DNA from 4 places in the Serratia sp. NA_13 genome. Region 2 is predicted to be linked to each of the others. Evidence: predicted binding sites of a transcription regulator. Region 2 holds the regulator's gene; each other region holds the start of a gene.
What was found. The regulator Fur, encoded in region 2, represses iron uptake genes when iron is present. The targets are predictions, from matches to a motif close to ATAATAATGAGAACNACTATCAA.
Positions count from the first base shown of each region.

Region 1: a site for Fur is predicted at 2,090-2,112, ahead of ACUTSU_RS08805 (Nramp family divalent metal transporter). Genes of this name have one in related genera too.
Region 3: a site for Fur is predicted at 3,525-3,547, ahead of feoA (ferrous iron transporter A). Genes of this name have one in related genera too.
Region 4: a site for Fur is predicted at 3,259-3,281, ahead of ftnA (non-heme ferritin). Genes of this name have one in related genera too.

Region 1 is NZ_JBQZFV010000004.1:71,804-77,689, reverse strand. Features, by position in the region: gene ACUTSU_RS08810 (DUF2502 domain-containing protein) at 203-613, shown strand; gene ACUTSU_RS08805 (Nramp family divalent metal transporter) at 818-2,050, opposite strand; gene ACUTSU_RS08800 (NupC/NupG family nucleoside CNT transporter) at 2,429-3,616, shown strand; tRNA gene ACUTSU_RS08795 (tRNA-Ala) at 3,781-3,856, opposite strand; tRNA gene ACUTSU_RS08790 (tRNA-Ala) at 3,917-3,992, opposite strand; gene gltX (glutamate--tRNA ligase) at 4,253-5,662, opposite strand.
Region 2 is NZ_JBQZFV010000002.1:339,394-345,279, reverse strand. Features, by position in the region: gene ybfE (LexA regulated protein) at 1-111, shown strand, start outside; gene fldA (flavodoxin FldA) at 340-879, shown strand; gene fur (ferric iron uptake transcriptional regulator) at 1,200-1,646, shown strand; gene ACUTSU_RS05165 (glycosyltransferase) at 1,824-3,785, opposite strand; gene galE (UDP-glucose 4-epimerase GalE) at 3,775-4,827, opposite strand; gene ACUTSU_RS05155 (MFS transporter) at 4,877-5,886, opposite strand, start outside.
Region 3 is NZ_JBQZFV010000018.1:24,973-30,858, reverse strand. Features, by position in the region: gene greB (transcription elongation factor GreB) at 79-552, shown strand; gene ACUTSU_RS19975 (Tex family protein) at 710-3,043, shown strand; gene feoA (ferrous iron transporter A) at 3,677-3,901, shown strand; gene feoB (Fe(2+) transporter permease subunit FeoB) at 3,973-5,886, shown strand, end outside.
Region 4 is NZ_JBQZFV010000012.1:142,461-148,346, reverse strand. Features, by position in the region: gene ACUTSU_RS16920 (DUF1493 family protein) at 1-5, shown strand, start outside; gene ACUTSU_RS16915 (pyocin knob domain-containing protein) at 85-294, opposite strand; gene ACUTSU_RS16910 (YebY family protein) at 585-926, opposite strand; gene copD (copper homeostasis membrane protein CopD) at 996-1,877, opposite strand; gene yobA (CopC domain-containing protein YobA) at 1,881-2,264, opposite strand; gene ftnA (non-heme ferritin) at 2,587-3,105, opposite strand; gene ACUTSU_RS16890 (DNA polymerase III subunit theta) at 3,481-3,711, shown strand; gene pip (prolyl aminopeptidase) at 3,907-4,860, opposite strand; gene ACUTSU_RS16880 (TraR/DksA C4-type zinc finger protein) at 5,032-5,457, opposite strand.

The sequences.
Region 1 (5,886 bases), on a different contig from region 2:
ACCGGCGATACCCTCTTTACGCCAGACAAATCTTAAATCACTCGTCCCCTGTGGTTTTTCAGATTCTCTCTAAGATTCAACCCTATCCGCAGAGGCTAAGATGCCGCTATTGCAGGTAAAACTATAAGGCCATTTTATAAACCGATGAACGCGCTTCATTACTTATAAACCGGCCAAGCCGCTGCGGCGGAAAGGAGAATTCATGTTTAAACCTCTGTTATTGGCCGCCCTGTTGGTGGCATCGACACTGCCAGCCATGCAGCAAGCCCAGGCTGACGGCCTCAGTATCGATCTGATGCCGGGCGTTTCATTACGCATCGGTGAACAGGACAACCGCGGCCGTTACTGGGACGGTTATGACTGGCGTGACCGTGACTGGTGGGAGGGCCATCAGGGACGCTACCTGGGTGACCGCAACCGCCGGGGCTACAACTGGGATGGTTATCGCTGGCGCGACAACGATTACTGGCGCAAAAATTATTACTATCATGAAGGTCGCTATCGCAAATACGATAAGCACTACTACAAGCATCATGATAAACATCACTGGAAGGACCGACGTCATGATGACCGTGATCATCGCCATCATGGTCATGGCGACCACGACGATTGACCCTAAAAGGCCGGCATTGCGCCGGCCTTAGGTTGCTGACAAAGCAGGAAAAAGCGTGGTTTTTCCTGCTTTGTGGTGAGCAGCCGAAAATCAATAAATTGATTTTCCTGATTTTTATTTATCGACCTCTACTCGCTCTGGGCTGGAATGAGGTTTGTCATCAGTCTGAGGCCGGCATTGCGCCGGCCTTTCATTAATCGGTGCTCACAGCAGGCTACTGATCAGCAGATAACCGTTTAGCCCCACCACTACCACTACGATCAACTTACCGATCGTCTGTATGGTACGACTGTTCACCATCTCGCCCATCAGCTCACGATTACCGGTGAACGACAATAACGGCACCAATGCCAGTGCAATACCGAAACTCAGCAATACCTGGCTCAGTACCAAAATCCGCGTGGCGTCCATCCCCAACATAATGACGATAAACGATGGCAACATGGTGACCACACGGCGCACCCACAGCGGAATGTAAAAATGCACAAACCCCTGCATCACCACCTGCCCCGCCAGCGTGCCCACCACGGTAGAAGATAACCCGGCGGCCACCAGGCTCAGCCCGAAGATAGTGGCCGCCGCCTGCCCAAACAAGGGTTGCAGCGTCAGATAGGCCTGGTCGAGATCGGTAATACCGCTGTGGCCATTAAAGTGGAAAGCAGCCGCGGCGGTGGCCATCATTGCCAGGTTAACAAACCCGGCAATGGTCATGGCGATAGCCACATCAACCTTGGTGGCAGCATACCTGTCGGCCTTCGAGTTTTCTCCGGCTGCCTGAGTTAACGATGAATGCAGATAAATTACGTGCGGCATAATGGTGGCACCAAGTACCCCGGCAGCCAGAAACACCGCGTCACCGTTCGGTAAATCCGGCAGCGCCATGCCTTTTAACAGCGGGCCCAACTGTGGCTGGGAAAACACCAGCTCCACCATAAAAGCCAAAGCGACAAACAGCAGCAGGCTGCCAATCACCCATTCCAAAGGTTTTTGCCCACGTTTTTGCAACATCAGGATCAAGAAAGTCGCGATACCGGTCAGGATCGCACCCTCCAGCAACGTCACCCCCAACAGCAGTTTGAAACCGATAGCCGCGCCGATAAATTCGGCCAGATCTGTCGCCATGGCAATGATTTCTGCCTGAACCCAATAAGCCCACACCGCCGGACGAGGGAAACGATCGCGAATATGCTCCGCCAGGTTTTTTCCGGTCGCAATGCCCAGTTTGGCAGATAACAACTGGATCAGCATCGCCATCACATTGGCCCATACCACCACCCACAGCAGGGTATAACCAAAAGAGGCACCGGACTGGATATTAGTGGCGAAATTACCGGGATCAATGTAGCCGATAGCCGCGATAAATGCGGGGCCCATCAGGGAGAGTTTGATTTTCCTGGATGAACTCGGGGTGGTCTCAACCACGCGACTGTTAAGCATGTTCTGAACCCTTACTTCTATTAAGCCTAGGGTTATTTTATGTAAATGATAATAATTATCAAGTGCATTTGGAACGGTAATACTTATCTCTGCGATAGCTAAAAACCACGGGTTTAACGAAAGGTTTAGCGGGTAGATGAACATTTTCCGCACTCTTCAGGGTCGGATTCAGAACACCTTCCTTCTTATTATCAAATTAACCCAGGAATAGGAATTTCATATAACTTAATTAACCTCTTGATTTTTTATGCTTTACCGTACTAGCTTAGGACATTTCCCAGTATGAATTTCCATATTTGCAAGAGACCTCTCGTTTTTAAAAGTGGCGTTACATAAAATGACATCCGAAATTCAGCCTGCCTCAAGTTTGGAGCAAACATGTCCCATATTGCGCACTTTGCGTTAGCGTTGGTGGTGGTCGCGATCCTGGCACTTTTAGTCTGCCGCGATCGTAAAAGCATCCGCATTCGCTACGTTATTCAACTGTTGGTTATTGAAGTACTGCTGGCCTATTTTTTCCTGCATTCGGAAGCGGGTTTAGGCTTTGTAAAAGGATTCGCAGCGCTGTTTGACAAGCTGCTCGGGTTTGCTGGGCAAGGGACTGAGTTTGTATTCGGCGGTATGGGTGATAAAGGTTTGGCCTTCTTCTTCCTGAAGGTACTGTGCCCAATCGTCTTCATCTCCGCGCTGATCGGTATTCTGCAATACATTAAAGTACTGCCGTTTGTCATCCGCATCATTGGTACCGTGCTGTCAAAAGTCAACGGTATGGGCAAGCTGGAATCGTTCAACGCCGTCAGTTCGCTGATCCTGGGTCAGTCTGAAAACTTCATTGCCTATAAAGATATTCTGGGCAAGATGTCTGAAAAGCGCATGTACACCATGGCGGCGACCGCGATGTCTACGGTTTCCATGTCCATCGTCGGCGCTTACATGACCATGTTGGACGCCAAGTTTGTGGTAGCGGCACTGGTACTGAACATGTTCAGCACCTTTATCGTGCTGTCATTGGTCAACCCGTATGACACCAGTAAAGAAGAAGAACTGCATCTGGGCAATCTGCACGAAGGCCAGAGCTTCTTCGAAATGCTGGGTGAATACATTCTGGCTGGTTTTAAAGTAGCTATTATCGTTGCTGCGATGCTGATCGGCTTTATCGCCCTGATCGCCGCGCTTAACGGCCTGTTCAGCGCCATCTTCGGCCAGAGCTTCCAGGACATTCTGGGCTACTTCTTCTATCCATTCGCCTGGATTATGGGTATTCCTAAGCACGAAGCGTTGCAGGTGGGTAGCATCATGGCGACCAAACTGGTATCCAACGAATTCGTGGCGATGATGGAACTGCAGAAAATCTCTGCTGAACTCTCTCCTCGCAGCCTGGGTATTCTGTCGGTGTTCCTGGTTTCCTTCGCCAACTTCTCTTCCATCGGCATCGTTGCCGGTGCGATTAAAGGGCTGAACGAGCATCAGGGCAACGTGGTGTCCCGTTTTGGTTTGAAGCTGGTTTACGGTTCAACGCTGGTCAGCATCCTGTCTGCGTCCATCGCAGGTCTGGTTCTGGGCTAAGCCGAAACGTCAGTAAGAGAAAGGTCGCTTCGGCGGCCTTTTTTAATGCCTGTAATTCGGTGCCTGGGAAAGGGAAGGCAGTAAGTAAGTAAGTAAGTAAGTAAGTAAGTAAGTAAGGAAGACAGAAAGCAAAAAACCGACCCTGAGGTCGGCTTTTTAAATGGTGGTGGAGCTAGACGGGATCGAACCGTCGACCTCTTGCATGCCATGCAAGCGCTCTCCCAGCTGAGCTATAGCCCCACAAAAGTGGTACGCTTTAACCGGCGTTACGGTATTCCCCAACCCTTCTGAGATAAAGGTTGGTGGAGCTAGACGGGATCGAACCGTCGACCTCTTGCATGCCATGCAAGCGCTCTCCCAGCTGAGCTATAGCCCCAATCCACAATCACAAAATCCTGTGAACGGGGCGCATAATATGAAACCCACTCTAAGCTGTCAACGGCTAAATTGCATTCCTGCTTCAAGCGCTGAAAAAGCCGCCAAATCAGCGCGTTTGCTGCTGAAAATTGAGCATTCTGACCAAAACCATGACCCTGGCGCGGTGCACCATGAATTCGCCATCAAGTGACAGATATAAAAAAACCCCGGGACTGCTCCACGGGGCTTTGTCATTAACAGGCAGGGATATTCTCAGCCTTAAGCTTCACGCCCGGCAATGTAAGCCAGCGCCAGGTCGATACGCTGCAGAGAACGTTTCTGACCAATAGCATGAACGGTCACATCCATACCCGGTGACTGACCGGCACCGGTAACCGCCACGCGCAGTGGCATACCTACCTTGCCCATACCTACGCCCAGCTCATCTGCCGTACCCTGAATGGCGTCATGCACGTTTTCCGGCGTCCAGGCAGTGATAGCGGCCAGTTTGGCGCGTACCGCTTCCAGTGGCTGACGAGCCACCGGACGCAGGTGTTTCTTGGCAGCGTCAGCATCAAACTCACTGAAGTCTTCGTAGAAGTAACGGCAAGACTCGGCCATTTCCTTAAGCGTTTTGCAGCGCTCGCCCAGCAGTTTAACGAGATCTTTCAGTTCAGGGCCATTACGAGTTTCGATACCCAGTTGCTCAACATGCCACGCCAGGTGCACTGCCACTTCTTCGGCCGGCATATGGTTAATGTAATGGTGGTTCAGCCACTGCAACTTCTCGGTATTGAAAGCACTGGCAGATTTGTTGATCGCTTCCAGGGTAAAGAACTCTTTCATCTCATCAATAGAGAAGATTTCCTGGTCGCCATGAGACCAGCCCAGACGCACCAGATAGTTCAGCAGCGCCTGCGGCAGGTAGCCGTCGTCACGGTACTGCATCACCCCTACCGCACCGTGGCGTTTCGACAGTTTTTTACCGTCGTCACCGAGGATCATTGAAACGTGTGCGTATTCCGGTACCGGCGCACCCAGCGCTTTCAGGATGTTGATCTGGCGCGGAGTATTGTTGATGTGGTCTTCACCGCGGATCACGTGGCTGATTTCCATATCCCAGTCATCGACTACTACGCAAAAGTTATAGGTTGGTGAACCGTCGGTGCGGCGGATGATCAGGTCATCGAGCTCCTGGTTGCTGAATTCGATCGGGCCACGGATCTTGTCATCGAAGATCACCGAGCCTTCCTGTGGGTTACGGAAACGCACCACGTGCGGCTCGTCATCGGTATGGCTGCACTGGCTGTCGCGGCAGTGGCCGTCGTAACGCGGTTTTTCGCCGTTTTCCATCTGCTTTTCACGCAGCGCTTCCAGACGTTCCTTCGAGCAATAGCATTTATAGGCGGTACCCTGCACCAGCATGTCGTCAATCACCGCGTTATAGCGGTCAAAACGCTTGGTCTGGAAGTACGGGCCTTCATTCCAATCCAGGTTTAACCAGTTCATACCATCCATAATTGCGTCGATAGCGTCCTGGGTTGAACGTTCCAGATCGGTATCTTCGATACGCAGAACGAACTCACCGCCCGCATGACGGGTGAACAACCAGGAGTAAAGCGCAGTACGGGCGCCACCGACGTGAAGATAGCCGGTTGGGCTCGGTGCAAAACGGGTTTTGATTTTCATTGGGTTCACTGCCTTATTACGCAACGCGTGTCGGCGGTTGCCGACGATTGCTCGGAATTTAAAAAAGTGGGCAACATTGTACCACCACGCGCTAATTCCTCAACGCTGACACGATATTGCCATGGCTGATTTCATCATCTCTGCGGCGCTTTACGCATAACAATGTGCAAAGATTCGACATTGCAGGCGATAAATATCGCATCCTGTTTAAATTTGCGGCGAAC
Region 2 (5,886 bases):
GATGCGGTGGACGCCCTGAACAAACTGGCGGAACAGCGGAATATCAGCCGCAGCGAGCTTATTGAGCAAATGCTGTTGGCACAACTGGCGGACGACCAGCCAGAACATTGATCATTGCAGCCGCACATGCGGCGCGGCGTTAAGGATGACGCCCGATCAACATCGTTTTATTCCACCCGGTATCGCATAAACGTGATAAAACCCCGGGGTAAATTTCTGGCATGATACGCAATTACCGGTGAGGGCCTCCCTTGCCATGGCATCATTTTAATCGGTGTTATCGTGGTCATCGCTAACATCGTGTAATGCAATTTATTGAATTTAAAGGTTATACGCGATATGGCTAATGTAGGCATTTTCTTTGGCAGCGACACTGGCAATACCGAAAACATTGCCAAGATGATCCAGAAAATTCTTAAGCAACAGTTTGGTGACGATGTGTGTGAAATTCACGACATCGCCAAAAGCAGCAAAGAAGACCTGGAAGGCTTCGATATTCTGTTGCTCGGTATCCCAACCTGGTACTACGGTGAAGCCCAGTGCGACTGGGATGACTTCTTCCCAACGCTGGAAGACATCGACTTCAACGGCAAGCTGGTAGCCCTGTTTGGCTGTGGCGATCAGGAAGACTACGCAGAATATTTCTGTGATGCAATGGGCACCATCCGCGACATCATTGAACCGCGTGGCGCTGCCATAGTCGGCCACTGGCCAACCAAAGGCTATCATTTCGAAGCCTCAAAAGGTTTGGCAAGCGACAGCCACTTTATTGGTCTGGCAATTGACGAAGACCGTCAACCTGAGCTGACCAATGAGCGTGTTGAAGGCTGGGTAAAACAAATCGTCGAAGAGCTGAGCCTGGCCGAAATCGTCGGCTAACGCCAAACGTTGAACAAAAGCCCTGCAAAGTGCATAGTGTTGCCAGCAGGGCCATCATTGGCAGTACTGATTACTGCAATCGAAGATACATATTTGTAACTTCCCACATCGTCAAGGTAGACTGAGTTATCGGTTTATCCCGCCCATCAAGACGTTGCGTGTGCAACATGCAATAGTGCAATTATATCTTTGTTAACAACCGGCGGTTTCTATTTAGGTCAACCGGTTCTATAATGAGACGCAATTAACTCTTTGTGCCGACCGATGCCACAGGCGAGAACGCCTCAACTTGATTAGCATAGTAACAGGACTGAATCCGCATGACTGACAACAACACCGCATTGAAGAAGGCCGGCTTAAAAGTCACGCTTCCGCGACTCAAAATCCTGGAAGTACTGCAAAATCCGGAATGCCATCACGTCAGTGCGGAAGATCTGTACAAAAAACTGATAGATATGGGCGAAGAAATTGGCCTGGCTACGGTTTACCGCGTACTGAACCAATTTGATGATGCCGGCATTGTGACCCGTCACAACTTCGAAGGCGGCAAGTCCGTGTTCGAACTGACCCAGCAGCATCACCACGATCACCTGATTTGCCTGGACTGCGGCAAAGTGATCGAATTCAGCGATGAATCAATCGAAGTTCGTCAGCGTGATATCGCCAAGCAACACGGCATTAAGCTCAGCAACCACAGCCTGTACCTGTACGGCCACTGTGCAATTGGTGACTGCCGCGAAGACGAAACTCTGCACGATAAAAAATAATGCCCTTAACCGGCATTAAGAACCGCCTTAACTGAACAGATAAAAAAATCCCCGGACAGGCCCGGGGAAAGTTCACAGCTTGAAATACAACAATTGCAGAGGCACTTCTTTCCGTCTTCCCACTTACACTCACTTCACCGTCAACTCACCCGCCGACACGCGGATGGGCAAACCTCTTCACAGCTCATACTCAAGAAACAGCAACCGATCAAAAAACAACGGCCAGGCGTGATCGAATACACCTCGAACACGGAACCCCTTGTTCAGATAAATTTGGCTGGCATCACTGCGTTGCCATACACATAGCACGATATTTTTCGCCTGGTGCTGTTGTGCTCGCTGCTTTATCAGCGCAAACAATTGGTTAAAATGCCCTTGTCCGCGGAATTGACTCTCGATTGCCAGACTGCAGATGAAATAATCGTCAGCAGTGCACAGGCTTTGCACAAAGCTGTCATAAGCCTCATCAAGCGGTTTTATTTCATCGCGATAATGATAATCCGCTTCTATGCCATACAGCTCGCTGATGGTGGCCGCATTAAAAAAGCCGACAAACTCTCCACGCCGATCGTAAGCTACCGTGATCAGCCCGAGATAAGGCTCAATATTTTGCGCCTGCTGCAATGACACCAGATCCAGCCCAGCTCGATTGCCGATAGAGCAGTATTCAAGGTAACTGGTGGTGAAAATCAGCTTTGCCATGCGAGTCTTATCGGCTGCACTCGCCTGCCGCCCCGGTAGAAAATGCAATGCCCCGCCCTGCTCCGGTAACACCGCGTCCCCTACTCCAGCGGTCGGGCACCAGTAATTACCCGCCGTAATCCGTCGCCGGTTATCGGCGATCAGGTATTCACCAAAAAGTTGATTTACCCGATCAAGCGTACGGTCATGGGAAAGCACGGAATAATAGTGGTAATGGTCGATATCGGAACGGATCTGCGCCGGGTAGGCCATGCGAGGTACTTCATCAACGGTGAATATTTCCGCATAACGAGTCAGATCCAGCGGCTGCTCAAGCTGCCAGTCCACCTGTTCTAAGCGGCTGACGCATTGCCGGTAGCTGTGCTGTTCCTCCTGCGACAGCGGTAACCGTTCATTGGTGATCACATCCTCCAACAGGCGCATGCCACGGATACCACAGGTGACTGCCTGTGGGTGCGCATCATAATGGACGCCATAATCCTGGCAGAAGCGATCGTGACTGAGGAAAGACCGGCCTATGTGGCGGCTCCACAGCTGATAAAAGGGATCAAACAGCTTCCGTTCATAAACCGAATTCTTGTCCGGCACTTCGCCGCTTTCCGCCGCATAGATCTGATCCAACCCCGCCAGCATTCGGCACAGCGAAATGTCCCCTTTCCGGCTGATAATCATGCCGGTTTCATCAAGAAACAGATTCAACCAGCTGACGTGGCTGACCTCGCCCTCAGCCAGAAACTGAAGATAATCAGGCACCTCTGGTTTGCTCAAAAACAGCGTCGCCGACCGGTGGGGTATGGTATCGATATCCATGTACAGCCCCCCCATCTCGATCAAAATCAGAAAGCGGAAGTAATCAGAAAGCGTGGCGTAATAGCGCTTATCGTGCAGTTGATGGATAAAGCCCAGATTGTCGCCGACCCTTTTTTGCGCCAGTTCGCTCAGCGAATGTACCTGCAAGCGATGATTGCCCGCATCATACTCCCCCAGGTAGCCGCCTTTTATCACCTGTACGGGGAGGAAATACGCATCCCTTGCCAACTGCTGCGCGTCCCAAACCCATAACATGCCGACCCAGTCATTTGTCTCGGCGCTAGCCACCGCCTGCTGCGCGTCGCCCCACTGAGAGATAACCTCTCTGGCGTCGTCAGGTATGGCGCCCCCCAACCAGATACGGTGCAGCCGTTTTTCACTCGCAGCCAGTGGGCGAGTAGGCACACAAAATAGTGAAGAACAGCAGGCGGCATCGAATAAATCCCCATGCGCTGCCAGCCACTCACGCAGTTGCGCGACCCCACGCTGATAGCTTTCCAGCCGTGCCGGTGAAGTCTGGCGCTGATATTTAACGAACTCAAACTTCAGGTCGCTGATCCGCGCTTCGTATTCTGCCCGGAACAGATCATCCTGCATAACCCCCAAATGTCCGTCGTTAAGCTTCATCGGCCAGCATCCTTATCGATGACAGCGGCACCGAAGAGCCATAACCCTGCGGATTTTTGCTCTGCCATGACCAGGCATCGCACACCATTTTTTCCAGACTGCGTTTGGCTTGCCAGCCCAGCTTTTCTGCCGCCAGTGACGGGTCGGACCAACACTCGGCAATGTCTCCCGCACGCCGGGGATTAAATTGGTAGGCGATTTTGAAGCCACAGGCGCGTTCAAACGCCCGAATAATCTCCAGCACCGAGTAGCCTTTACCGGTGCCCAGGTTATAGACGTTAAAACCTGGCTGCAGATTATCCAGCGCTTTTAAATGCCCTTCGGCCAAATCCATAACGTGAATGTAATCACGTACCCCAGTACCATCGCTGGTAGGGTAGTCGTTGCCATACACCGGCAACACCGCGAGTTTGCCAATAGCCACCTGCGCCAGATAAGCCAGAAGATTATTGGGAATGCCGGCGGGATCCTCACCAATCAAGCCGGACTCGTGCGCCCCGGCCGGATTAAAGTAACGCAGCGCGGTGATTGCCATCTGCGGTGCCGTGGAAGCGAACTCCGCCAGGATCTGCTCGACAATCAGCTTTGAGGTTCCGTAAGGATTGGTGGTCTGCCCAACACGGCAGCTTTCCGTCAGTGGGGTATATTCTGCCGGCCCATAGACGGTGGCTGAAGAGCTGAAAATAAATTGCTTAACACCGGCATGGCGCATTCTGTCCAGTACGATCAATGAGCCGGAAATATTATTTTGATAATACTTCAGTGGCTCTTCGGTAGATTCTCTCACCGACTTCAAACCCGCAAGATGAATAACCGCATGAACATCATGCTGGCGGAAAATATGATCCAGCAAATGATGTTGCTGGATATCTCCCTGATAAAAAATCACTTTTTTACCGGTTAATCGCTCCACCCGAAACAAAGACTCTGGCGAGCTGTTCGACAGGTTGTCCAGTACAACAACTTCCTCCCCCCTTTCCAACAGTGCCAATACCGTATGCGAACCGATATAACCGGCACCGCCCGTCACCAATATAGCCATCGTATATCCTTGTTTGTGTTTAAAAATAAACGACTCACTCAGAAACCACCTAAACTTCCCGGGTTTTAAAACCGACAGGTAAAGCAATACAAAGCAGTAATATGGCTAACAGATAAACGGAGGAATGCGGCCCGTACTCGGTCAGGATCCCTTGTAATATTCCGGCCAGGATCACACCGGTGGAAATACTGTTGGTGAATAAAGTGGTGGCCATGCCCGCCCGCTCCGGCATCAAATCCTGGAAATACAACATGCCGACGGTGGCGATAATGCCGATAAATATCGCGTTAAACAGCTGCCAGACCAGCAACCCGGCGGCCGAGGTAAACCACAGCATCCCGGCATAAAACAGTATGCCGGCCACCATCGCCCCCGCCATCATCAGGCGCTTGCCCACCCGGTTTACATAACGCCCTACCAGGATCATGATGGGGATTTCGATCGCGGCGGCGATGCCCATCATCCAACCGGTCAGACTTTGCGGCAAACCCAACTCGGCCGCGATATACAGCGGCACATCAATCAGATACATGGCGCTGCAGGTCCACATCAATACCGAGGCAAAAAATAACCGGCTAATGTCTTTATCGAAGACCGTTTTTTGCGGTATGGCGATTTCATTACCCACAGACGGGCGAGCCACCTCGGGTAATATCCACCAGGCCAGCAGCGTGACCAGCAGGAATATGCCGGCAGCAAACATAAACATCGCCGTGAAGCCATAATTCACCACCAGCATAAAAGCCAATGGCGGGCCAAAAACCCAGGCCAGAGAGAGTTGGGCGCGCATGATGGCGCTGAACAACGCCACGTTTTGCGATGACCTCTCTCCGTATTCCCGCGCCAGGGCGAATAATTGTGGTATCGCCGTATTGGCGATGGCGGTTAACAGCACACCTGCGGTAATTAACGTCAGGTAATTGCGATTAAAAGCAAATAACAGACAGTTTCCCGCCGCCAATAAATAACAGATTAAAATCAAATGGCGCCGGTCACGCTGGCGATCTGATTTTTTCGCCAGCAAAAAGCTGACAATGATGCCGACCCCGGCATTAACCG
Region 3 (5,886 bases), on a different contig from region 2:
ATTTTCGATGCCTCTGGCCCCGTATCTGTCGTACACTTCGCGCTATAGGTTCCACTATTGCCACGGTAACAAGGTTGCATGAGAACTCCGCTTATCACCCGTGAAGGGTACGAAAAACTGAAAAAAGAGCTGGACTACCTCTGGCGTGAAGATCGGCCAGAGGTCACCAAAAAAGTGACCTGGGCGGCCAGCCTGGGTGACAGAAGCGAAAATGCCGACTATCAGTACAACAAAAAACGGTTGCGGGAAATCGATCGCCGGGTGCGTTACCTGACCAAGTGCCTCGAACAGTTGAAGGTCGTCGACCACTCGCCGCAGCAGGAAGGTAAAGTCTTCTTTGGTGCCTGGGTAGTGGTGGAAAACGAAGATGGCGAGATCAAACGCTTTCGCATCGTCGGCTATGACGAGATTTTTGGCCGCCGGGACTACATCTCCATCGATTCACCGATGGCCCGCGCGCTGCTGAAAAAAGAAGTGGGAGATGCCGCCACCGTCAACACCCCGGCAGGCGAGGCGCTGTGGTATGTGAATGAGATCGAGTACGTTAAATAAGATTTCAGTTTTTTCCGAGCGGCCGCCCACCGCCGCGGTACAGGCCGCTTTACGCGTCATTGCTGCCGAGAGGCGGCCCGCTTCACTGGCATTTTCCACGAGCAATCCGTATAACTGTTCCCCTGTTTACTAACCATTCTCAACAGATACCAGACCTATGAATGACCCACTGAGCCGCATTATTGCAACAGAACTTCAGGCCCGGCCGGAGCAAGTTGACTCCGCCATCCGTCTGCTGGATGAAGGTAATACCGTGCCCTTTATTGCACGCTATCGTAAGGAAGTCACCGGGGGTTTGGACGATACCCAACTGCGCCAGCTGGAAACCCGCCTGGGTTATCTGCGTGAACTGGAAGACCGCCGTCAGACCATCCTAAAATCGATCGACGAGCAGGGCAAACTGACCGAACAGCTGGCGGAGGCGATCACCGCCACGCAAAGCAAAACCGAACTCGAAGACCTCTACCTGCCGTACAAACCCAAGCGCCGCACCCGTGGGCAGATCGCGATTGAAGCCGGTCTGGAGCCTTTGGCGGACACCCTGTGGCAGGATCCTCAGCAGCAACCTGAACAGTTGGCCGAAGGCTACGTTGACGCCGACAAAGGCGTGGCGGACGTTAAAGCCGCCCTCGACGGTGCGCGTTACATCCTGATGGAGCGCTTCGCCGAAGACGCTGCCTTGCTGGCCAAGGTACGTGACTACCTGTGGAAAAACGCCCATCTGGTATCCAAAGTGGTGGAAGGCAAAGAAGAAGAAGGTGCCAAATTCCGTGACTATTTCGATCACCATGAGCCTATTGCTCATGTACCTTCACACCGTGCTCTGGCGATGTTCCGTGGCCGCAACGAAGGCGTGCTGCAACTGGCGCTCAACGCCGACCCACAGTTTGAAGAAGCCCCGCGCGAAAGCCAGGCGGAACAGATCATCATCAGCCATCTCAACCTGCGTCTGAATAACGCCCCAGCAGATACCTGGCGCAAAGCGGTGGTCAACTGGACCTGGCGTATCAAGGTGCTGCTGCATCTGGAAACCGAACTGATGAGTACCCTGCGCGAACGTGCAGAAGACGAAGCGATCAACGTCTTCGCCCGTAACATGCACGATCTGCTGATGGCCGCACCGGCCGGCATGCGTGCAACCATGGGGCTGGATCCGGGCTTGCGTACCGGGGTGAAAGTGGCGGTGGTGGATGCCACCGGCAAGCTGGTCGCCACCGACACCGTCTATCCGCACACCGGTCAGGCCGCCAAAGCCGCGGCCATCGTCGCGGCACTGTGCATCAAACATAAGGTGGAACTGGTTGCCATCGGCAACGGTACCGCGTCGCGTGAAACCGAGCGTTTTTACCTTGATTTGCAACAGCAGTTCAGCGAAGTCAAAGCACAGAAAGTGATCGTCAGCGAAGCCGGTGCCTCGGTATATTCCGCCTCCGAACTGGCGGCGCTGGAGTTCCCGAATCTCGACGTCTCGCTGCGTGGTGCCGTCTCCATCGCCCGCCGCCTGCAGGACCCGCTGGCCGAGCTGGTAAAAATCGATCCAAAATCCATCGGTGTTGGCCAGTACCAGCACGATGTCAGCCAAAGCCAACTGGCGAAAAAGCTCGATTCGGTGGTTGAAGACTGCGTAAACGCCGTTGGGGTCGATCTGAACACCGCCTCGGTGCCGCTGCTGACCCGCGTAGCCGGCCTGACGCGCATGATGGCGCAGAACATCGTCACCTGGCGTGATGAGAACGGCCGTTTCAGCAACCGTGAGCAGCTGTTGAAAGTCAGTCGCCTGGGGCCAAAAGCCTTTGAGCAGTGTGCTGGCTTCCTGCGTATCAACCACGGTGACAATCCGCTGGACGCTTCGACCGTTCACCCGGAAACCTACCCGGTAGTCGAACGTATTCTGGCCGCCACCCGCCAGGCATTGCAGGATCTGATGGGTAACCCATCAGCCGTACGCAGCCTGAAGGCCGGCGATTTTACCGACGACAAGTTCGGCGTACCGACGGTGACCGACATCCTGAAAGAGCTGGAGAAACCAGGCCGCGATCCGCGTCCGGAATTCAAAACAGCTACCTTTGCCGAAGGCGTCGAAACCCTGAGCGACCTGCAGCCGGGGATGATCCTGGAAGGTTCAGTGACCAACGTCACCAACTTCGGGGCCTTTGTCGATATCGGCGTGCATCAGGACGGTCTGGTGCATATCTCCTCGCTGGCGGACAAGTTTGTCGAAGATCCGCACACCGTAGTGAAAGCCGGCGACATCGTCAAAGTGAAGGTGATGGAAGTTGACCTGCAGCGCAAACGCATCGCGCTGAGCATGCGTCTGGACGAGCAACCGGGGGAAGGTTCACCACGCCGCGGCGGTAACGCCGCCCCGGCAAGAGACAACGCAAACCGGGCACCGGCCAATAAGGCCAAACCACGCGGCAACAACAACACCTCGGCGGGTAACAGCGCCATGGGCGATGCGCTGGCAGCGGCATTCGGCAAAAAATCTTAATCAGGCCCTGGCCAGGCCAATGGGATGCAGGGCGGAGTAAACTCCGCCCTTTCTTGCCGAACTATCCCCGCGATTATTTGACCCGCCTCAATAAACCTGCATATTTCTCCAATCTTGCCAACAGCCATAATGGCCCGATGTTTCAGGCCTGAAAATAGCCATCGATTAACACCGTTATTAACATCATGTTCTCATTTTGGTATTTCTCAGAGAAACACAAATAGTTACCGCTCGTATTTAGCCACTGAGATGTTGCCAAATAAATACCAATAGTGACACTTCCGGATCATGACTATTGAGTTTTTCGCTAATTTTTTCAATCTGGAAAAAAATACTACAATAATGTAACTGATTTAACCAATCATTCTCATTTACACTTGGCCAGGCTGGGTGATAAAAGTAGCCCCATCAGGCAATCTCGATCGTTAAATGTGATCGCCACAACCTTTGGTTGCCAATACCCCTATTTTTTGTATTGAATGCGATAATGATTCTCACTATTATTATTTTGCGTGTTCACTACATTACTTCATGGATTGAAAACGTCGCCGGCGCGTCATGTTTACCACGACGCTTCCTTTGGAACGTTCTTTATCACCATCAGCCCAATAAGCTGGGCTCAGGGAAGGTTACATGCATCTTCTGCCTAAACGATCGTATAAGATCGCCGGCTTCGCCAATGACATTGGCCCAGCCTACCGCCAGAAACTTTTATCACTCGGCATACTGCCGGGTTCATCGTTTGAAGTAGTGCGCGTAGCGCCGCTGGGCGATCCCATAGAAATTAAAACTCGCCGCGTCAGCCTGGTGCTGCGCAGGAAAGATCTGGCCCTGATCCTGCTCGACGGCCAATCCTGACGCTGAGCCGCCTTGCTTTGACCACGCACATTGCCTGGCCCAATTTCCCTTGACTGATATCACGCAAAATTATGAAAAAACTCACTATTGGCTTAATAGGAAATCCTAACTCCGGCAAGACGACGCTGTTTAATCAGCTTACCGGCGCGCGCCAGCGGGTTGGTAACTGGGCGGGGGTGACGGTAGAACGTAAAGAAGGCCTGTTCACCACGCCACAATCCCAGGTCAAACTGGTCGATCTGCCCGGCACCTACTCCCTGACCACCATCTCGGAGCAAACCTCACTCGACGAACAGATCGCCTGCCACTACATCCTGAGCGGCGATGCAGACCTGTTGATCAACGTGGTTGACGCTTCCAATCTGGAGCGCAATCTGTACCTGACGCTGCAACTATTGGAACTGGGCATTCCCTGCATCGTTGCGCTGAACATGCTGGATATCGCCAGAAGCCAGAAAATCGATATTGATACTGCTGCACTGTCCGCACGCCTCGGCTGCCCGGTGGTACCGCTGGTCTCCACCAAGGCCGACGGTATTGGCGTACTAAAGCAGATGATCGACAATCATCAGTTCAACGAATTGAAAGCGCTGGTGCTCTACCCGCCGGTGCTGCTGAAAGAAATGACCACGTTGAGCGATGCGATGCCGCAAAACCTGCCGAGCGAACAGCGTCGCTGGCTGGCACTGCAGATGCTGGAGGGCGATATCTACAGCCATACTTTGGCTGGCCCGGCAGCGGCTCTGCTACCGGCAGCCAAAGAGACACTGCAACAGCAGCATCAGGAAGACCCGGCACTGGTGATCGCCGATGCGCGCTATCAGTCGATTGCCACCCTGTGTGACGCCGTCAGTAATTCTCAGCAGGCGATGCCAAACCGCCTGACCGAAGCATTGGATAAAGTGATCCTCAATCGTTGGCTGGGAGTACCAATCTTCCTGGTGGTGATGTATCTGATGTTCCTGCTGGCGATCAACATAGGCGGCGCACTGCAGCCGATTTTCGATATTGGCTCTGCGGCCATTTTTATCCAGGGCATTCAATGGCTGGGCTTTAACCTGCACTTCCCGGAATGGCTGACCATTTTCCTGGCTCAAGGGGTAGGTGGCGGTATCAACACCGTGCTGCCGCTGGTGCCACAAATCGGCATGATGTATCTATTCCTGTCATTTCTTGAAGACTCCGGCTATATGGCGCGAGCGGCCTTCGTGATGGATCGCCTGATGCAGGCACTCGGACTGCCGGGTAAATCTTTTGTGCCGCTGATTGTCGGCTTCGGCTGTAACGTGCCTTCGATCATGGGTGCACGCACGCTGGATGCTCAGCGCGAACGCCTGATTACCATCATGATGGCGCCATTCATGTCCTGCGGTGCACGGCTGGCAATCTTTGCCGTCTTTGCCGCCGCCTTCTTCGGCCAGGATGGAGCTGGCGTGGTGTTTTCCCTGTATATGCTCGGCATTGTCGTGGCGATCCTCACCGGGCTGGTGTTGAAGTACACCATCATGCGCGGCGAAGCCTCCCCCTTCGTTATGGAGTTGCCGGTCTACCACGTGCCGCACCTGAAAAGCCTGCTGCTGCAAACCTGGCAGCGACTGAAAGGCTTCGTCCTGCGTGCCGGTAAAGTGATCGTGATTGCCAGCATCTTCATTGGCGGCCTGAACAGTTTTTCGTTCAGCGGCAAGCCGGTGGATAACATCAATGACTCCGCGCTGGCATCGGTATCCAAGGTGCTGACACCGCTGCTGCAGCCGATGGGCGTACACAATGATAACTGGCAGGCCACCGTCGGCCTGGTCACCGGGGCCATGGCGAAAGAAGTGGTGGTCGGCACGCTGAACACGCTGTACACCGCCGAACACATCAATAACACCGAGTTTGACGCCGCCAACTTTAACCTGCTGGACGAACTGGGCGGTGCCCTGGACACTACCTGGCAGGGCTTGAAAGACACCTTCAGCCTGAGCGTCCTGTCCAACCCGATT
Region 4 (5,886 bases), on a different contig from region 2:
ATTAGGCCGGCAATCGCCGGCCATTACTAATCGATACGCCTTTCAGGCAGAGAACACGAGCGGATTGCCGAATGCATAACGCCGTTACTCAACCGTTGAATTATAGGGCATAAACACCTGACGACAGGCTCCCTCATCTACCCCGGTGCGGAATACCTTCAATGCACCAGCCACTTCCTCAGGATAATTCATCGCCAACGTGGCATTGCGCGTCACGTTCTGGAAGTACTCTCCCGGCTCAGTGACATTGTTCAGAGCGGTGCCTGATGGTAACGTTTTATCGGCCACAGACACTGCGCTGGCGCCCTCAGAATGAACGAGATAAGCAATTGGTTTTAAAGGTAAACAAAAAAAGACCGAATACGATTCCTATATTCGGTCTAGGGAAATGGCTCTTGGGAGAGAGCCGTGCGCTAAAAGTTGGCATTTTGTGCAAAGCTTGTTCAGCCGTGCACTTTAAGAGTAGCTTACCGCGCTATTTTTGCCAGCCAGTAACACGGCAAGTGATAGTTTCATGAAGAAATTAATTCCGCGTAATTTTCCATCACCAGTCACTCCAAGCTAAGCCATTGTGGGATAAGCGATTAGTTAGCGCACAGCTTTTCGGCGCGTTCGCGGTACGGCTCAACACTCATTTTATGACCGGGATTAGCAGCGTCATCCAGCAGGATCACGTCCAGCGGCTGGGCGCGCTGCCGCCCTGTTTTCACCTGCTCCTCTGCGGTTTCGTTGAGCGGGTACTGCATCAGCGTGCTGTTGTTGAGTACGAACAGTGCACCGCCGCTACGACACTGCAACGTCACCTCTTCTTTGGTGAACGCCCATTGTTTGCCGTATTCCAGCTTGGTGATGTTCACCAGTTGATCTGCCGCCAGCGCACCGGTCGCGCTTGCCAGCAGCGTTATTCCAAGTAATGCCGATTTCATGTTGTGGCCTTAAGGTTGCTATTTGATTCAATTTTCCCGCAGTTTGGGGGCATCCGGCAAGCTGCAATGTTACACCGGCGCATAAGTTGCAAATAAACTGACCAGCAGCAGCACGCCCGCGCCCAACCCCACTTCAATCCAGCAAGCCAGCACCAGCCCGCGCTGTGCCAACTGCGGCATACTGCTCATCGCCGGGACGATGGCATAACGGTTGGCCAACGCCACCATCACCATCAGCGCCACCAGTCCGGTTTTGAACAGCAGCAGGCGCTGGTAAGATGAATCAACGTCCAGCGGCCAGCTACCGAGAATAATCAAACTGTTGATCACGCCGGTCAACAACACCAGCGCTACCGCAAGGTGGCCCCAATGCGAGAAGCGTATCAGCGTAGTGACCGCATCGCTGCGGATTTGTGGTTGCGCCAGATAACGCAGGCAAACCAGCAACGGCAGCAGGCTGCCAAACCAGTAACCGGCTGCCAACAAATGCAGTGCGTGGTTAAAACGATGCGCTACGCCGAGTGCTCCATCATGCATCGCTGCATGGCCAATAAATGCCATGCTGACCAGCAACAATGTGGAAAGCAGTGCCAAAATCTGCGTGCGGCGCGGTTCTGCCAACCACAGGCTCAGCAACGCCAATAATGAAATGCCCAGGTGCCAGCGCCAGACTTCACCGAAGGTGGTGCCCAGTACCGCCCACCACACGTCCAGTCGCCAGGTGTCAGCCCAGCCGTCGCCCATCTGTCCGGCCTGAATAGCCAGCAGCACCACGGCAGAAAGCCCGGCAAGCCAGGTACAGGAGACCAGCAAAGGACGCACATCACGGGTGAGATACGGGGAAAGGCGCTGTGGCGACAATAAGGCGGTGAACAGGCTGGAGCCAAACATCAGCATCACCGCCGCAAAGTGCACAAAGCGACACAGGACAAACAGGGTCGCCAGACTCATAAGTTAGTTTACGGTGAAGCTGTACTGGCCTTTGGTTTTATGACCGTCGACCGAAACCACATGCCAGCTGACGTTATATTTTCCTGCTGCCAGGTCGGCTTCGATAGGCAGATTGACCTGGGTATTGTTGTTCGCATCAAGCTGCAACTTGCCGGTTTTCACTTCAGCGTTGTCTGGCCCGGTGATTTTAATGCCGCTAAAATTAGGCTCTATACCTTCGGAGAAGTTAAGCGTCAGCACTTTTGGTGCCGTGCTAACGCTGGCATCTGCCGCCGGTGTTTCAACTTTCAAATGAGCATGCGCCAGAGCCTGCTGTGAAGAAAGCCCAACAAACAGCACGAAAATAGTGGAAAGCAGGCGATAAGAAGAACGAATTTTACCAATCACAGTGATATCCCTTACAGCAATAATCGAGGGTGATAAGGGTTAAGGCTAACCGCCAGGGCGATGAATCAGTAGCCCAACCCACCGCAGATGATTGCGCCACGGGTAAACAGAAGAAGGGATTAACCAGTAACCCACTGTTTTAACTCTCTACCATCCCTGTAGCGTATCGGGTCAAATGATAACGAGTGTTATTATGCAAGTCGAGCAGAACGCTGGTATTTTGCGATCTGGTAGCACATATCGCTGCATAACCGCGATAAACTCAGGGCATAAAAAAACCGCGCATCGGGCAACGCCGGCACGCGGTTTTCAACCAGGGTAATTAAACCTGGCCGTTACCGTTCTCGCCAGCCGCTCCCATTTTCTTCAGATCTTTATCAATGAAGAACAGTGCATTACCGCTGTTACCCACCAGCGCCAGTTTATCCAGCACGGATTTGAACAACTTCTCTTCTTCGTGCTGCTCGGCAACGTACCACTGCAGGAAGTTGAAGGTAGAGTAATCGTGGGCAGTCATGGCAGCATGCGCCAGTTCGTTGATCTGACGGGTAATCAGTTGCTCATGTTCGTAAGTCTGCTGGAACACATCCGCCAGGGAGGCAAACTCAACCGGCGGTGCAGCGATGCTGCCCAGCAGCGGCAGGGAACCGGTATCGCTCAGGTATTCGAACAGGCGTTGCATGTGCTGCATCTCCTCCTGAGAATGCTCTTTAAGGAATGAGGCGGCCCCTTCAAAGCCTTTATCGCTGCACCATGCGCTCATTTGCAGGTACAGGTTGGCAGAGTAAAACTCCAGGTTCAGTTGCTCATTCAGCTTCTTGGTCATTTCTGGCATCAGCATAATCATTCCTTTATTTTGCAGGTATCAAATTAATTTCCACGCATTATGCCTTGGTGAAAACAAAATAAACACACCTGATTCACATCATTACCCAATTAATTTTTAATTAAATTAAAATCAACAACTTGCATAAAAAACAAGTTATTAATTTGAATTATTATGATAACCATTTACATCTATATATTTAATCAAAAGGCGAATCATTCTTATTTAAAATAATAAATAGATTACATTGCCATCAGTGTAATAAATAACCCTTCATAGCACCTGTCATTCTTTGAATTTAACTCCCCTTCTTCGCTTCAGGCTTGCCAAGCGCCGCCGGGTGCATTACCTTCTGCGCTGATCCAATGCGGTAACAGTAAGGAGAATACGGTGGGTTACAATCTGGCAGAGCTTTCCAAAAAAGAGATGGACAAAGTGAACGTTGATCTCGCGGCTTCCGGTGTGGCGTTCAAAGAACGCTACAACATGCCGGTGATCCCGGAAATGGTTGAGCGCGAACAGCCAGCGCACCTGCGTGATTATTTCCGCGAACGCGTGGCGCATTACCGCGTCGAATCACACAAGTTTTCACGCCTGCCGTACGAGCCGAAGTCCAAATAGTAAAAAGCCCGCCGAGATGGCGGGCTTGAGGTTGCTGACAAAGCAGGAAAAAGCGTGGGTTTTCCTGCTTTGTGGTGATTAGCCGAAAATCAATAAATTGATTTTCCTGATTTTTTATTTATCGACCTCTACTCGCTCTATGTAGAAATGAGGTTTGCCATCTGTCTGAAGCCCGCCGAGATGGCGGGCTTCATGTCACTTTGCGGCAAACCTGTCGGTGGCCTGCATCAGCTGATGCAGGATACCCGGTTCGTCAAACGAGTGTCCGGCCCCCTCGACGATATGCAGTTCCGCCTCCGGCCAGGCCTTCGCCAGATCCCAGGCGTTTTGCACCTGGCAAGCCATATCGTAGCGACCATGGATAATCACCGCCGGGATATGGCGGATCAGCGGGACATTGCGCAGCAGTTGATCATCGGTCTCCAGGAAGCCCATATGGGTGAAATAGTGGTTTTCTATGCGGGCAAACGCCAGCGCAAAGTCATCCTCACCAAAAGAAGCCGACTCGCTGCTTGGCAGCAAGGTAACCGTCTCCCCTTCCCACACACTCCACAGCTTCGCCGCCTCAAGCTGCACCTGCAAATCCGTTGAGGTCAGGCGCTGGCGATAAGACGCAATGACGTCCTTACGCTCTTCCTCTGAAAGAATCGACAAGACGCGCTCCCATTTCTCCGGGAAGAATCGCGAGGCACCGTCCTGATAGTACCAATGTAGCTCCTGCTTACGCAGTGTGAAGATACCGCGCAGCACCATTTCGCTGACGCGTTGCGGGTGGGTTTGCGCGTAGGCTAACGCTAACGTCGAGCCCCAGGAACCACCAAACACCAGCCACTGATCGACACCGGCCATTTCGCGCAGCCGTTCAATGTCCTGCACCAGATGCCAGGTCGTGTTGTTGTCCAGACTGGCGTGCGGCTTGGAACGGCCACAGCCACGCTGATCGAACAGCAACACCTTATAACGCTGCGGATCGAACAGTTGGCGGTGATAAGGGGAAATACCGCCGCCCGGCCCACCGTGAATAAACACCGCCGGCTTACCTTTTGGGTTGCCGCTCAGCTCCCAGTAGATCCGGTGGCCATCTCCAGTGTCCAGCCAACCGCTGTCATATGCTGCTAACGGCGGGTACAAACCTCTTAATTGTTCCATGGCGCTTCCGTCTCTGAGTGGGTCATGCCCTCATAAAAACCGAAGCCACTCATTTGGTCAACGGTAAAACCTGAAAACTCCTACCCTCCCCACCAAGTTAGCGTGCGTTTGCTTAAAATGAATACGAACTGACGACAAAATAGGGCTGGCCACGAGTAGCCAGCCGTGAACTTAGCCCCGTTTACGCAGATGTGGCTCGCGCATTTCCTGAGCGGTTTTGGCTTCAATGCTTAGCTCCGCCGTCGGCCGCAGCAACAGGCGCGCCAACCCGATAGGCTCACCGCTTTCACGGCAATAGCCGTATTCGCCGTTATGTAATCGCGTCAGCGCTGCGCTGATTTTCGGCAGCAGGCGGCTTTCACGATCCAACTGGCGGAAAAGTAATCGCAGGTCCTCTTCCCGAGCGGCTTTATCCGCTTCGTCACCGGACACCTCCCCGCCATCGATATCCCGCTTCAGCACATCAATGTGCTGCAACAGCTTTTGTTGCTCATCCAGCAAGCGCTGGCGGAAGAAAGCCCGCTGCGCCGGGTTCATGTAATCAGACTCCGGCATGGCCAGGAGCTGCTGTTGGTTTAGTAAGGTCACAACGTTCATTGCGCTCTCCGGTTATCACTTAATTGTTATATTATAACATATATTAATGATTAAGCGGCCACGCATAAGAAAACAAAATTGCACCTATAAACAATCGATTAAAAAAACCACTCGCTTTCCTGCTTGCATCCGACAGACGTAAGGGGGTTAATGGCTGAGCAACCCACCCAACCATAGGTAACTGAGAGGCCATCATGAGTAAGGGAATGGATAGCAAAAAAAATGCGAAGAAGAAGCCGTTGAAAACCCCTGCAGAAAAACGTGCAGGCAAACGCGCGAAGAAAGGCCAGTCGACCGGCGAGTAAGCGAACTTCTAACCGTAATTAAACCCGCCATGGCGGGTTTTTTGTTGCCTGAAATAATGCTCCACCTTTCAGTGGTTGGCAGGAGCAGGCCTGCCGGTTAAGCTAAACCTGTGCAGCTACTCTG